Regions from separate parts of the Lysinibacillus sp. NPDC097868 genome, predicted to be linked through region 3. Evidence: riboswitches for the same ligand, from Rfam matches in the RefSeq annotation. Region 3 holds a riboswitch; each other region holds the start of a gene.
What was found. Region 3 has a riboswitch for S-adenosylmethionine ahead of ACIQXJ_RS19505 (cyclase family protein). Riboswitches for the same ligand answer to the same signal wherever they lie in the genome.

Region 1 (4,395 bases), on a different contig from region 3:
AAGCGCTCATTGGCATTGGACTTGTAATTGTCAACTTTGCTATTTGGTACGGCTTTGCATATGGCCTAGGCTCGGGGGATCCAACAAAATATACGTATGTTTGGGGTTTCCCTGCTTGGTTTTTCTATAGTTGTATCGCTGGAACAGCTTTTATGATTGTCTTAATTTGGCTCGTCCTAAAACTCTTTTTCAAAGATGTTCCATTTGAAGATGGGGAGGTGGATGAATAATGCATTGGCAAGTTATTTTTCCACTCTTCATATTTTTAATTATCATTTTTGGAATAGGTATATGGGCGAATAAACATGTCCGTTCATCGAACTCGTTTTTACAGGAATATTTTCTTGGTGGTCGTGAAATGGGAGGCTTTATTCTAGCAATGACCATGATTGCCACTTACGGAAGCGCAAGTAGTTTTATTGGTGGACCAGGTGTCGCTTATAATAAGGGACTTGGATGGGTACTGTTAGCGATGGCGCAACTACCTGCGGGTTATTTTGTATTAATGATTTTAGGCAAGAAATTTGCGATAATCGCTCGCCGTTATCAAGCGATTACATTAATTGATTTTTTACGTGAACGCTATAACAGTCATGTCATCGTGATTTTATCTGCAATTAGTATTATTGTCTTTTTATTTTCTGCGATGATGGCACAGTGGGTAGGTGGAGCGCGCTTAATTGAATCATTAACTGGTTTAAATTATACTTCGGCACTCTTTATTTTTGCAGCGTCGGTATTAATTTATGTTATTATCGGGGGCTTCCGAGCTGTAGCTTTAACGGATACGGTACAAGGTTCGATAATGGTAATTGGTACTGTTATTTTACTAATTGGGACAATCGTTGCGGGCGGGGGAATTGATCAAATTATGACATCCCTTGTTGCAGAAAATCCAAAACTCGTGACCCCATTTGGTGCAGAAGGAGAACTTACTCCGTTGTATGTCTCTACATTTTGGATTTTAATAGGAATTGGTGTAGTTGGGCTACCTCAAATTGCAGTTCGTGCTATGAGCTATAAAGATTCAAAAAGTATGCATTTAGCGATTATTATTGGCACCATCGCCATTGGGACAATTATGTTCGGTATGCACCTAATTGGTGTGCTAGCGCGTCCAGTAATGCCAGGCATTGAAATTGGCGATAAGGTGATGCCACTACTAACGTTAAAAGTTTTACCGCCATTTTTAGCGGGTATTGTTTTAGCAGCACCAATGGCAGCAACGATGTCTACGGTTAATGCGTTGCTCATGTTAGTTAGTTCAACAGTCGTGAAGGATATTTATTTAAATTACGTGAAGCCAACTGCCAGCGATGGAGAGATTAAGCGCGCCAGCTTCATCGTAACTACAGTAATTGGTTTGGCGGTCGTTGTATTTGCGTTAAATCCTCCAGACTTACTTGTGTGGCTCAATTTATTTGCATTTGGGGGCCTAGAAGCGGTCTTTATTTGGTCAGTTGTCCTAGGCTTATATTGGAAAAAGGCTAATAAATACGGCGCTATTGCTTCCATGATTACGGGCATGACGTTATATATTGTAATCGATCGCTTTTATCCGTCAATCTTTGGCATGCATACAGTGACAATCCCAATAGTGGCTTCATTCATTATTTTTGTCATCGTAAGTTACCTAACAGCTAATAAATTTAAAGATGAAAAAATATTTATTTAAATATTAAAATACCTTGGGAGAACAAAGCTCTCAGGGTATTTTGCATTTTTGAAGTAGAAAAAGAAAAACCGTTAGCATGTTTCATGCTAACGGCATTTGTTAATAAAATACTTTTTCAAGATTATATTTTGCACGGAATGTGTTAATTGCGTAAGTTTCGTAAATTTCACGTTCCATTGGATCATCAATTTCATATACTTCAATTTTGAAAATTTCATCACGGTATTTTTTCATTGGTGATACATTATCTTCAAAATGCTTTTTAATGCGTTGACGAATTTTACGCGCTTTCCCTACAAACAATAGCTCGTTTTTTTCGTTGTAGAATAAGAAAATGCCACCTTTTTCGCGAGTGATTTTATGGAAATCAATAAAACCATGGAATGGCGGGATTTCTACATCCCCAGGTTTTAATACTTGCTCACGTTGACGAATTACTAAGTCTGGTTTTGGGAGTTCAATTTTAATCAAAATATTCACGTTCCTCTCTGTTACTAAAGGTATATGTTAACATAATACCTCTTTGATTACCATTACGATTTATTTGTATAAAAATCTATTTACTGCGCATAGCTGTAATCGGGGGTGATTTGTCATTTCTTTGTCATCTAATTAGGCTAATAGATGGTAAAAATGATTTTTAAGCCGTATTTACGTAACTTACAAAAGCTTTAGGTAGAATTGATTATAGTGTTTAACAAAAAATATGCTTCCATTCATTTAAATACTAAATATTCTATGTATTATTGAAATTCTTAATCGTTCATGATACAATTCTTTTTAATTAAATAATCTTATCAAGAGAAGCTGAGGGATTTGGCCCGATGACGCTTCAGCAACCTCTAACAATGTTAGAAAGGTGCTACTTCCACCAAAGGATTTTTCCTTTGAGAGATAAGAGTGAACGTGATAATTATCCTTCTCATTCTTGCTCTAAAGGAATGAGGGGGATTTTTTAATTTTAATTAGATAGAGAGAAAAAATTAACGAAAAGGGGAATTCAACATGCCTATTAATATTCCAAAAAACTTACCAGCTGGAGAACATTTACGTGGAGAAAAGATATTCGTAATGGAAGAAGACCGCGCCAAAACGCAACAAATTCGTCCTTTAAATATTTTAATTTTTAATTTAATGCCAGAAAAAGAAAAGACAGAGCTACAATTACTGCGATTGCTCGGTAATACACCATTACAAGTGAATATTACATTTTTAAATACAGCAACACACGAATCAAAAAATGTTAGTAAATCACATTTACAGCTATTTTATTCAACGTTTAAAGAGATTCGCCATCGTCGCTTTGACGGTATGATTATTACGGGGGCTCCTGTTGAAAAAATGGCATTTGAAGAAGTGAATTATTGGGAAGAAATCTCAGAAATAATGGATTGGTCCGTGAAAAATGTTACGTCCGTTATGCATATATGCTGGGGTGCACAAGCTGCGTTATATCACCATTATGGTATCGGTAAATTTGAACTGCCAGAAAAATGTTCTGGCGTATATTCACATGTCATTACCGATTTAACAGTCGATCTAGTGCGTGGCTTTAGTGATTTATTTACAGCGCCACATTCACGCTATACATCGGTTTCCATTGATGAAGTACGTAAGCACCCAGATTTACGCTTACTGTCCTATTCAGAAGATGCTGGCGTCTTTATCGTGCAGTCAAAGGATAATAAGAACATAATGATTACAGGTCACTTAGAATACGACGCGACAACATTAGCTGATGAATATTACCGTGATGTTGAAAAAGGAATTGATATTGCGATTCCTGTTAACTATTTCCCGAATAATAATCCTTCTAATGAGCCGATTAATACATGGCGAGCACATACGCATTTACTATTTTCAAATTGGCTTAACTATTATGTTTATCAAGAAACACCGTACGAATGGGACTTTGTTGATGAAATTGAATACCATATTTAATTTGGAACAATTAACATACCGTTTTACAGTTAGAAAAACCACATTTCTCATTAAAAGTGAGAAATGTGGTTTTTGTTGTTAACTTATTGAGATTCGGACGAGTTTGGTTTGGTAGCATCTTGCTGCACTTTTGATTCTTGTTGTTCTTCTTTTGGAGCTTGCTGCACTTTTGATTCTTGTTGTTCTTCTTTTGGAGCTTGCTGCACTTTCGATTCTTGTTGTTCTTTTGAATTTTGCTTGTCTTTTGATTGTTGTTCTTGAGATTCTTGCTGATTACTTGAAGAGCTTTGACTGTCTTCTTTCTTTTTTATTTTGCGAATTTTTGCGACTGTTAGTAACAACAATGGAAGTAAAACAGTTAATAATCCTGAATATAACGGCCAAATATTCTCATTATAATTATTAGAATGGACGATATTCGGGTGAGCAATTTGAGCCAGTGCAACCATACATAATCCAAGTGGTAAAATGAGTGGGCGAGGATCTTTTATTTTAAATATTTGTCCTATGCCAAGTACCGTTGCGTAAAAATAAATGAATGTCCGAATGTAAATGGATATAATCCACATAACAGCCATGATAATTTCCACTCTTTGGAAAAAATCTCCTATCGAAATTCTTTGAGCTAGCGCATAGCTTGGAAATGTCTTAATTGATGTATTAGTTGAGCCAAGAACGAGTGTTGAAAGGGTAATAATGAGAATTAAGACAATTCCGCCTAGTAGTGTGCCGATATAATATCCTTTTTGAGCTGCTTTATGTACATTGACTCCAGAAGG
Region 2 (4,395 bases), on a different contig from region 3:
AATCAAGTGCTTAGCCATCTATACTTACCCCTTTTTTCTGTTCATCCAATTGCTCAATAAATTTCATTAACTCTAGCGTCATATCATAGCGTAAAAACGGTGTAATTAAGTAAATACCATTGAAATACTCTGCAGCTACTTCTACTAACTCTTTAGCAATTGCAATCCCTTCTAATGTTGAACGTTCCTTATCTTCACCACATGCCTTCATACGTGACAGTGCATCGTCAGATAGTTTGATACCTGGTACTTCATGATGTAAAAACTCAGCGCTCTTATAGCTCGTTACTGGCATAATACCAATATAAATTGGTGCATCTAAATGCTTAGTTGCCTCATAAATTTCAATGATTTTTTCTTTCGTATAAACTGGTTGAGAAATAAAGTAATCCGCACCATGCTCTATCTTTTTCTCTAGTCGAGCCACTGCTCGGTCTAGTACACGTACATTCGGGTTAAATGCTGCCGCTACAGAGAAGTTTGCCTTTTTACGAAGTGGCTTTCCAGAAAATGAAATACCTTCATTCAACTGTTTAATCAGCTGGATTAGTTCCATAGAAGATACATCATAAACGCTTGTGGCACCCGGGAAATCACCTACCTTAGTCGGATCTCCAGTAACTGCTAGAATATCATGAATGCCAAGTGCATTTAAGCCCATCAAATGTGACTGTAATCCAATTAAATTACGGTCACGGCACGTTATATGCGTTAATGGCCGGACACCGTGCGTTTCCTTCAATAACGCACCCATTGCCACATTACTAATGCGGGGCGATGCGAGTGAATTATCTGCCATCATCACTACATCAGCGCCTGCTTCATATAATTTTTTCGCACCTTGAATAAAGCCGTCAATTTCTAAATGTCTCGGTGTGTCTAACTCCACGATAACCGAACGCTCGCGCTTTACCTTCTCATGCAATGGCTCATACGTTGCAGGCTCTGCTTCACGTACAACCTGTACTTTTTCAGGCTTAGCAAACTTTTCTTCAATAGGTGTTAACTCTTCTAAATATTTTTTCGCTGCTGCTATGTGCTTTGGTGTTGTTCCACAGCAACCACCGATTAAACGAACACCTTGGTCAACTAGTGCAACTGCGGCACGACCAAAATAATCTGCTTCTGACTCATATACGACACGCCCATCCTCTAAATCTAGCAAGGATGCATTTGGATATGCAGACATAAATGCTTTTTCAGGAAGCTCAACTCCTTCAAATGCTTGAATTGTATGATGCGGCCCTAAACGACAATTCACGCCTACTACGTCTGCACCAAGAGCTTCTAGCTCGTGCAATGCTTGATTTAATGCCATTCCATTTTGTAACACGCCTGGTTCATGCATCGACACCTGCGCAATAATTGGTAGCTTTGTTTTGGCACGTAACATTTTCAACGTTGCGCTTAACTCTTCGAAATCATAATACGTTTCAAGTAAAAGGCCATCTGGATTGCCTGCAAGTAACACATTTGCTTGCTCTTCAACTGTCGATAAAATTTCCTCTAATGTTGCATCACTTTTACGAATACCACGGATGCCCCCAATTGTGCCTAACACAAATTGTCCGCCATCTGCTGCGGCACGTTTTGCAATCGTGATTGCCGCTTCATTAAACTGCTGAACTCGCGATTCTAAACCGTAGCGTGCTAATTTAATAGCATTAGCACCGTAAGTATTTGTCTGAATCACATCTGCACCAGCAGCAATATATTCTTTATGGATTTTTTCAATCAATTTCGGTCTCTGTACATTCATTTCTTCATGGCAGTACTCCAAGCCGTAGCCATATAATACAGTACCAATGGCACCATCTGCAGTTAACACATGTGTTTTTAACTTTTCTAGCAATCCCATAAAACGTAACCCTCACTTTCCTTGTATCCAAAAATATAAAAAGCCTTCTTTTACAAAAAAGAAGGCTTTAACGAATCGTAATTGTTTTTCCTTCTCATCTTCGACCAAAAAGGTCTTCTGGATTTAGCACCTGACATAAGTTGGTTGCTGAAGCTTCATAGGGCCAGTCCCTCGGCTTCTCTCGATAAGAATGTAGTATGAATTTTTCAAATAATTAAAAGAATCATATCGTTTACAGGCGATAGAGTCAAGACTATTTCACTCAACAAAGGAGATTTCTCCAGAAAAATATCAAATTTTCGCATTTATTTTACGGTTATACTAGTTTTTCTGCAAGTTCTTCGCCTATTTTTTTACCATTTTGAATACAAGCACCAATGCCTACTCCGAAATAAGAGCAGCCTGCAATCGATAAATTTGGATAGCTTTCTGCAAGCTCAGCTGTTAAGCCCTTCAATGCCTCATGATGTGCTAAATCGTATTTTGGCATTTGATCAATCCATTTCGCAACATTAACTACAGTTGGCTTTTCATCAATCCCTAAACTTTTCTTTACATCGTCTAATGCGACAGCAGCTAGTTCTTCATCTGTCATCTTACATAATTGTTCATACGCAGGATTGATGCTCTTATAAAAGAGTCGTACAAGCAATTTACTATTAGCAGATGTATGCTTCCATTTTCGACTTGTCCAAGTTGCTGCATTGCATTGGACATTTGAATTATGTGACACAATAAAGCCTGTTCCATCTGCTGGTAGCACTGCATCCGGTACATCAAAACCTAGGTAAATTGTTATTGCTGAAGCTGTAGTAAATTCCTTAAAATAATGATCTAACGATGGGTCCTGTAATAAGTTTTTCACCGCTTCATTCGGCAGCGCTAATACAACGTGATCAGCCTCAAGCTTTCTACTATTTGCTAATGTAATTGTATATTGCCCTTCATGTTTCTTTACACTTGTTGTTGCTACGCCCTTGATCATTTCTACTTCTGTTAACGTTTCTTCAAGTCGATCAATCAGAGACGATAAGCCTTTTTTAAATGAAACAAACTTTTTATTGGAAGCTTTCATAAATTGTTCGCGATTTGCATCAAACCCCTTGATGATGCTACCGTAATCATCTTTATAATCGATTAAGTACGGCAATGTAGAAGCAATCGAAAGTTGATGTAGGTCACCAGAATATACTCCTGCTAATACTGGCGCTATTTGATTTTGCACAAGCTCTTCACCTAAGTAATACGTTAAAAACTCGCCTATGGAGCTTTCTTTAGTAAAACCTTTATTCGGCATCGTTAAGTCCTGTAATGCGATTTGCTTACCAGCTTCTGATACAAGCGTACTTGCTTCCAGAGATGCTAAACTCATAGGAATACCGAATGTTGAATCAGCTGGTATTGCATGTAATTCGTCGTTTGTATAGATATAAGATACTCCTGTTTCGTTGTACACTAGCTCCTGTTCAAAATTAAGCTCCTGTACTAGCTCCATGACGCCTTTATGACGAGCTACAATTGAATCAGCGCCCGTTTCCATTATAAAACCATGGTCATATGCGGAGTGTAGCTTTCCACCTAAGTATGCATTTTTTTCAACAAGTACTAGGTTTACATCTATTTTTTTCTCCAATACTTGACGTTGTAGATAATGCATCGTACATAAACCTGTAATTCCGCCACCTAATACAACTATTGTTTCCATGAAGAATCGCCCCTAATTTCTTTATTTATCTCCTATTAGTATAAACTGTTTTTGCAAACATTTACGTTCAACCCATTACAAATTTAGCAAAAATGAAGCACTCAAAAAATAAATAGAAGAATACTGCCGTTGATTCAACTACGGGTAAATTGTTTGAGTGCCTGACACCTAGCATAACTTTGGCTTCCTATAGCGCAAATATTCACTGCGCTTTTCGCAGGCACACTATGAGCCGTAACAGTCGCCTGTGGCGTGGTTTATTGCGGCTTACAGTGCGTGCGTTCTCCAAAAGTTTTCGGGGATTTTTACTTAGTTAGTCTTAAAATGCAAAACTTGAAATTGTTTGAGTGCCTGTCACCCTTCTTCCGATACAAATAAAAATCCACTTCGTTTTCCGTAAAGGAGGGCAAGAGCACAAAGACCATAAAGCTCCTATCCTACCTGAGGAAAGCAAAAGCGGATTTTAAATTAAGTTTTATTTAGAGGACATTTAAGCCCCATTTTATGAAATCATTAAATTAGTTTAAGTTTTGTGCAACATTCGCTAATTTATCTGCTGAATTTGTGACTTCATTAAATGCAAGTCCAAGCTCATTAAGAATCTGAGCCACAGCCAGCACTTCTTTTTCCATGCGATCATTTTGACACTTAGCTTGTGTCATAGCATCTAAAATTTTGTTAAATTGCCCCTCAGTTTGAGACATGTTTTCCTCACCTGACGCAACTTCTTCCTGAATATGACTAAGCGTGTAGGCAAGATTATCCGTTCGCTCCGTCGTTTTTTCTAATAATTTAGCTACGGATGTGACAGATTCCTTTGTTTGACTAGATA
Region 3 (4,395 bases):
AGTAGCATCTTGCACAATAGCTTGTAAGTTATGTAATTGGTGCAACTCTTTGTATCTATTGATTTTAGCAATACCTGCCTCCGAAATATCGATGGCTTCAACCTCAAACCCAAGCTTTGCTAAATAGACTGCGTGCCTACCATCACCACATCCTATATCTAAAATGCGTGCACCTGCTTGTAACCTATTTGCCCATTCAACCACTTCCTCACTAGGATTACCAAAAGCATAATGCGTATCTGCTAAGTAATCTTTCTCCCAAAATGGTTTCACTTTCTTATCTCCTCTATAGACTAAGTATATAAAACGTGCTTTGACCTATTTCATCAAAGCACGCCTTTAATCTATTCCTTAATAATTAACATATCATTTTCATCGAATTGCCACATATCACCATGTGCAACTTCCCAATAAAAGCCGTTTGGATCTTGGAAATAGCCGCTATAGCCTCCCCAAAACACTGTTTCAGGCTCTTTTACAATATTCGCCCCAGCTTTTTTTGCTAACAAAAATACTTCATCGACTTCTTCTTTAGACTTTCCATTATAGGCAAGTGTAATGCCATTAAAGCCATTGCCTACAGCGGGTGGATTCGCTTCATCAATATCCTTTACTAAGCGCTCAATTGGGAATAAAGATATTTTTGTTCCTGCATTATTGAAAAAAATAACATCTGGATTTGTTTCATCCCCATAGACGACTACTTCAAACCCAAGGCCATCACGATAAAATGCCAACGATTCTACCATATTTTTTACACCCAATGTAATTAAATTTAAACGATTCATCCCATCTGCCCCTTTTCTACATTATCTATTACTTATTCTACTATTTTAGTTAATTTCCCTTTATCTCCACGACCATGGTACACGCTCCATATAAAAGATGACCCTCAACACAAAACATAATGCTGCTACATAAGATACACTAAGATATTAGCTATGGATTGGAGGAATTCTGCTGTATTACAATCCTTATCCGTATTATGTTTATGTAAATCATTATCCAAATTGGGGCATTTCTAATTCGCCTTTACCGCATCATTTGCCGGGACAACTTGCGATGCCCACATCTCCAAACCCTAATCCGTACCCGCCTATTAATACATTGAAGTTGAAGACATCTGCCAAACAAATTCAGCCAATTATGCAGCAGGCCCAATTACTGACAGAGAAAATTGAAGGGTCTGATCAATTTGCACATGATCTTAAGAATGCCGCACAGCTTTCCAAGCAAGATGAAGTGCAAAAACTCATTTCTTCAGCGGGCGTTACGGCGAAGTTTGAAGCGAAATATACGCCAGATAATATTCGAATTGTATTATCAGAAGGTGGGTGCTGTAGTATAGCGGTAATTTTATATTGGTGATAAAGAAGGCTTCTTATTTTTTATAACCGTGCAATCCTATAGAACTTGTAAACTATTTATAATTATGCTAAAGTATTTGGTATTACTATTTCTGAAAATTCATATATTTTTCTTATCAAGAGAGATGGAGGGATTGGCCCTATGAAGTCTCAGCAACCAGTCTTAGGCATGGTGCTAATTCCAATTTGCGAACTTCGCAAAAAGATGAGGAGACTGACTTCAGTTACACGAGGGTCCTCTTCTACAAGTAGGGCTCTTTTTTTATTTTATTTTAAACAAGAGTTAATTTCATAATAGTTTTTATAAGAGAAATCACGAACATTTGAATGGAGCGGAAGCGGAAGGCGGCGACCCATGCGGCTCGGTGCCTGCCTGCAAAAAGCATCCGCCTTTAGCGTAATGATGGGAATAATCATATTTTTTTCTTCAATGTTCGTATTTAATGATGAAATTGATTCACCACTTATCATAAAGAAAGCAGGGAATAAAAATGACAAATGAACTTTTACAAGCATTGCAGCTATTAAAATCTAAGCAATGGGTCGACTTAACACACACATTCGGACCTAACTCGCCTCATTTCTTTATGTTTGAAGATGCCAAATTTGAAACGCTATTTTCGCATAATGACGGCTTCCTTGCTCAACAATTTACGTTTCCCGGGCAATATGGAACACATATCGATCCACCTATCCACTTTGTTTCAGATACACGCTACTTAGACGAATTAGAATTAAAAGAACTTGTCCTACCGCTAATTGTTATTGATAAGTCTAAGGAAGCTGAATTGGACAATGACTTCACGTTACGTGTACAAGATATTTTAGATTTCGAAGCAGAATATGGAGAAATTGAAGCAGGTACATTTGTTGCACTGCGAACTGATTGGAGTAAACGTTGGCCAGATAAGGATTTGTTTAATAATAAAGATAAAGACGGTCATAACCATATTCCAGGTTGGGGATTAGAAGCGTTGCAGTTTTTATTTACAGAACGAAATATCAATGCAATTGGTCACGAAACGTTCGATACAGATTCAGCGGCAGATTTCCGTAAAAACGGTACGCTGGATGGCGAATACTTTGTACTAGATCAGGATACATATCAAATTGAACTAATGACGAATTTAGATAAGCTACCAGCAAAAGGAGCAGTCATTTTCAATATTGTGCCAAAGCCTGAAAAAGCATCTGGATTCCCTGTACGTTCATTTGCGATTTTGCCTTAATTCTATACAAAAATGGTCTGCCTCAAATGCCATTATAAACATTTGTAGCAGACCTACTTTTAACAGGCTGTATTCATTTAATAGTATTTCTTTTTTTAAATAAATAGTACACAATCAGCATTAGTATTATAAATAACAATATTGCGAATAGGCTGTATTGAGATAAATACATACCAACAAAACGCCACTTATTTCCTAGCACTTTCCCTAAAGTAATAAATGTGAAAGTCCATACGATTGCACCTGCATACGCATAAACAGCAAACTTTTTATAAGGATAATTATTAATTGCTGCAATATATGCTGTAAGATGACGAACGCCAGGTATAAAGTATCCAATTAATAATAGTACAGGCCCTATCTTTTCAAACAATTTTTTCGTAAACTCAATTTTTTTTGCAGTTATATGAATTTTCGGCCCATATTTTTGTAATAACGGCAAACCGAATCGACGACCAACAAAGTAGCTGAGAGTGATGCCTCCTGCAGCTCCCACCGCAGCACTTATTAATGCAGGAATATGCTCTAAATTTTCTCGATAAACATTATACCCTACATAGGTTAAAAAAATTTCGTCAGGAAGTGGCAGCCCGACAATCCCTCCAACTAGTATAAGAATAATCCCAAAATACCCGTAATGTTCAATAAGAGATTGCACGTGATGCACCATTTTTTACCCCACCTAAAGCCTTAATTTTCCCATTACCTTAGCTTAACATAAGCCTCTTAAAGTCAATTATTTCCAACAATCACTTTTGCATAGGTTTAATCATTATTGCATGTATATCAATATTGTACAATCATCACAACTTTATTTTTGTTAAATTCAGTTTTCACAAAAAACCCTCTCTACCGTATCTACGTATCTCTTTCAGCGCTAATTTCTATTTATGATGATTCCATATCCCTTACTGTAGCTCAAGTCAAAACGCCTTATTTCATTAGTGACTGATGTGCTGACTAAAAAAACAATACTTACGACAATGGCAACTAGAACATCTACCACAATCATTATCTATAATTTATTCATACAATCTAATAACATTCCTGTCTATCCAACAAAATATAATCAATACTGTGCACATACTATGGCAAAAAGCCATCTATAGCTAGCTAATGTAGACTAATAATCTTTAAATAGACAACAAAAAGAAAAAACGAGAGATATTCTCCAATAGACGTGATTACGATGGCGATATTATTTCATTCTTTATCATATTTATTACCTTAGATAAGCTGTAGCTTACGTAATGCATAATCTATGCCACCCTCATCTGATTTCATCGTGATATAATTAGCGATATTTTTTAATGCGACACTGCCATTTCCCATCGCAATACCATATCCAACTTGCTTTAACATATCAATATCATTATCTCCATCTCCAAAAGCAATTGCCTCTTTCGGAAGTAGGTTGAAATATTTTAGCACTGCTTTAACAGCGATGGACTTTGATACATCGTCTTGTAGCACATTCATAATCGTCGGATGCCATCTTTCAAACTTCAAATGTGGAAATTGTGTTATGTACTTTTTCTCTTCTTGTTCGTCGACATATAAACACATTAAGTAGACTTCCTCGCTTAAAATATTAGTAGTAGGAGGATACTCATCTAAAGATAATGTCTCCTTCATTGCCTTTAGTGTTGCAGGATGGCGAACATTATTCATTGATAGTTGATCAGTGAAAAATGACAGACTATTGTTATTGTCATCAGCAAAAGCTTTTACGCTTTGTACGATTTCTTGTGCGATGGGGATGGTATGGATTAATCGATCACCATGCCGAGTATAAGCAC

Region 1: it holds a riboswitch for S-adenosylmethionine, as region 3 does, so the genes downstream of both, metA (homoserine O-acetyltransferase MetA) here and ACIQXJ_RS19505 (cyclase family protein) in region 3, are expected to answer to the same signal.
Region 2: it holds a riboswitch for S-adenosylmethionine, as region 3 does, so the genes downstream of both, ACIQXJ_RS23445 (bifunctional homocysteine S-methyltransferase/methylenetetrahydrofolate reductase) here and ACIQXJ_RS19505 (cyclase family protein) in region 3, are expected to answer to the same signal.

The regions. Positions count from the first base shown of each region.
Region 1 covers NZ_JBIWBS010000001.1:1,597,414-1,601,808, reverse strand. The annotation lists gene ACIQXJ_RS07855 (YhdT family protein) at 1-230, shown strand, start outside; gene panF (sodium/pantothenate symporter) at 230-1,675, shown strand; gene ACIQXJ_RS07845 (nucleotide excision repair endonuclease) at 1,775-2,146, opposite strand; SAM riboswitch class I at 2,467-2,576, shown strand; gene metA (homoserine O-acetyltransferase MetA) at 2,681-3,616, shown strand; gene ACIQXJ_RS07835 (GerAB/ArcD/ProY family transporter) at 3,700-4,395, opposite strand, start outside.
Region 2 covers NZ_JBIWBS010000009.1:54,670-59,064, reverse strand. The annotation lists gene metH (methionine synthase) at 1-18, opposite strand, end outside; gene ACIQXJ_RS23445 (bifunctional homocysteine S-methyltransferase/methylenetetrahydrofolate reductase) at 11-1,858, opposite strand; SAM riboswitch class I at 1,950-2,049, opposite strand; gene hemG (protoporphyrinogen oxidase) at 2,175-3,563, opposite strand; gene ACIQXJ_RS23435 (methyl-accepting chemotaxis protein) at 4,082-4,395, opposite strand, start outside.
Region 3 covers NZ_JBIWBS010000004.1:91,320-95,714, reverse strand. The annotation lists gene ACIQXJ_RS19520 (methyltransferase domain-containing protein) at 1-273, opposite strand, end outside; gene ACIQXJ_RS19515 (VOC family protein) at 345-788, opposite strand; gene ACIQXJ_RS19510 (YuzC family spore coat inner layer protein) at 1,063-1,368, shown strand; SAM riboswitch class I at 1,478-1,579, shown strand; gene ACIQXJ_RS19505 (cyclase family protein) at 1,859-2,596, shown strand; gene ACIQXJ_RS19500 (DedA family protein) at 2,670-3,266, opposite strand; gene ACIQXJ_RS19495 (Cof-type HAD-IIB family hydrolase) at 3,824-4,395, opposite strand, start outside.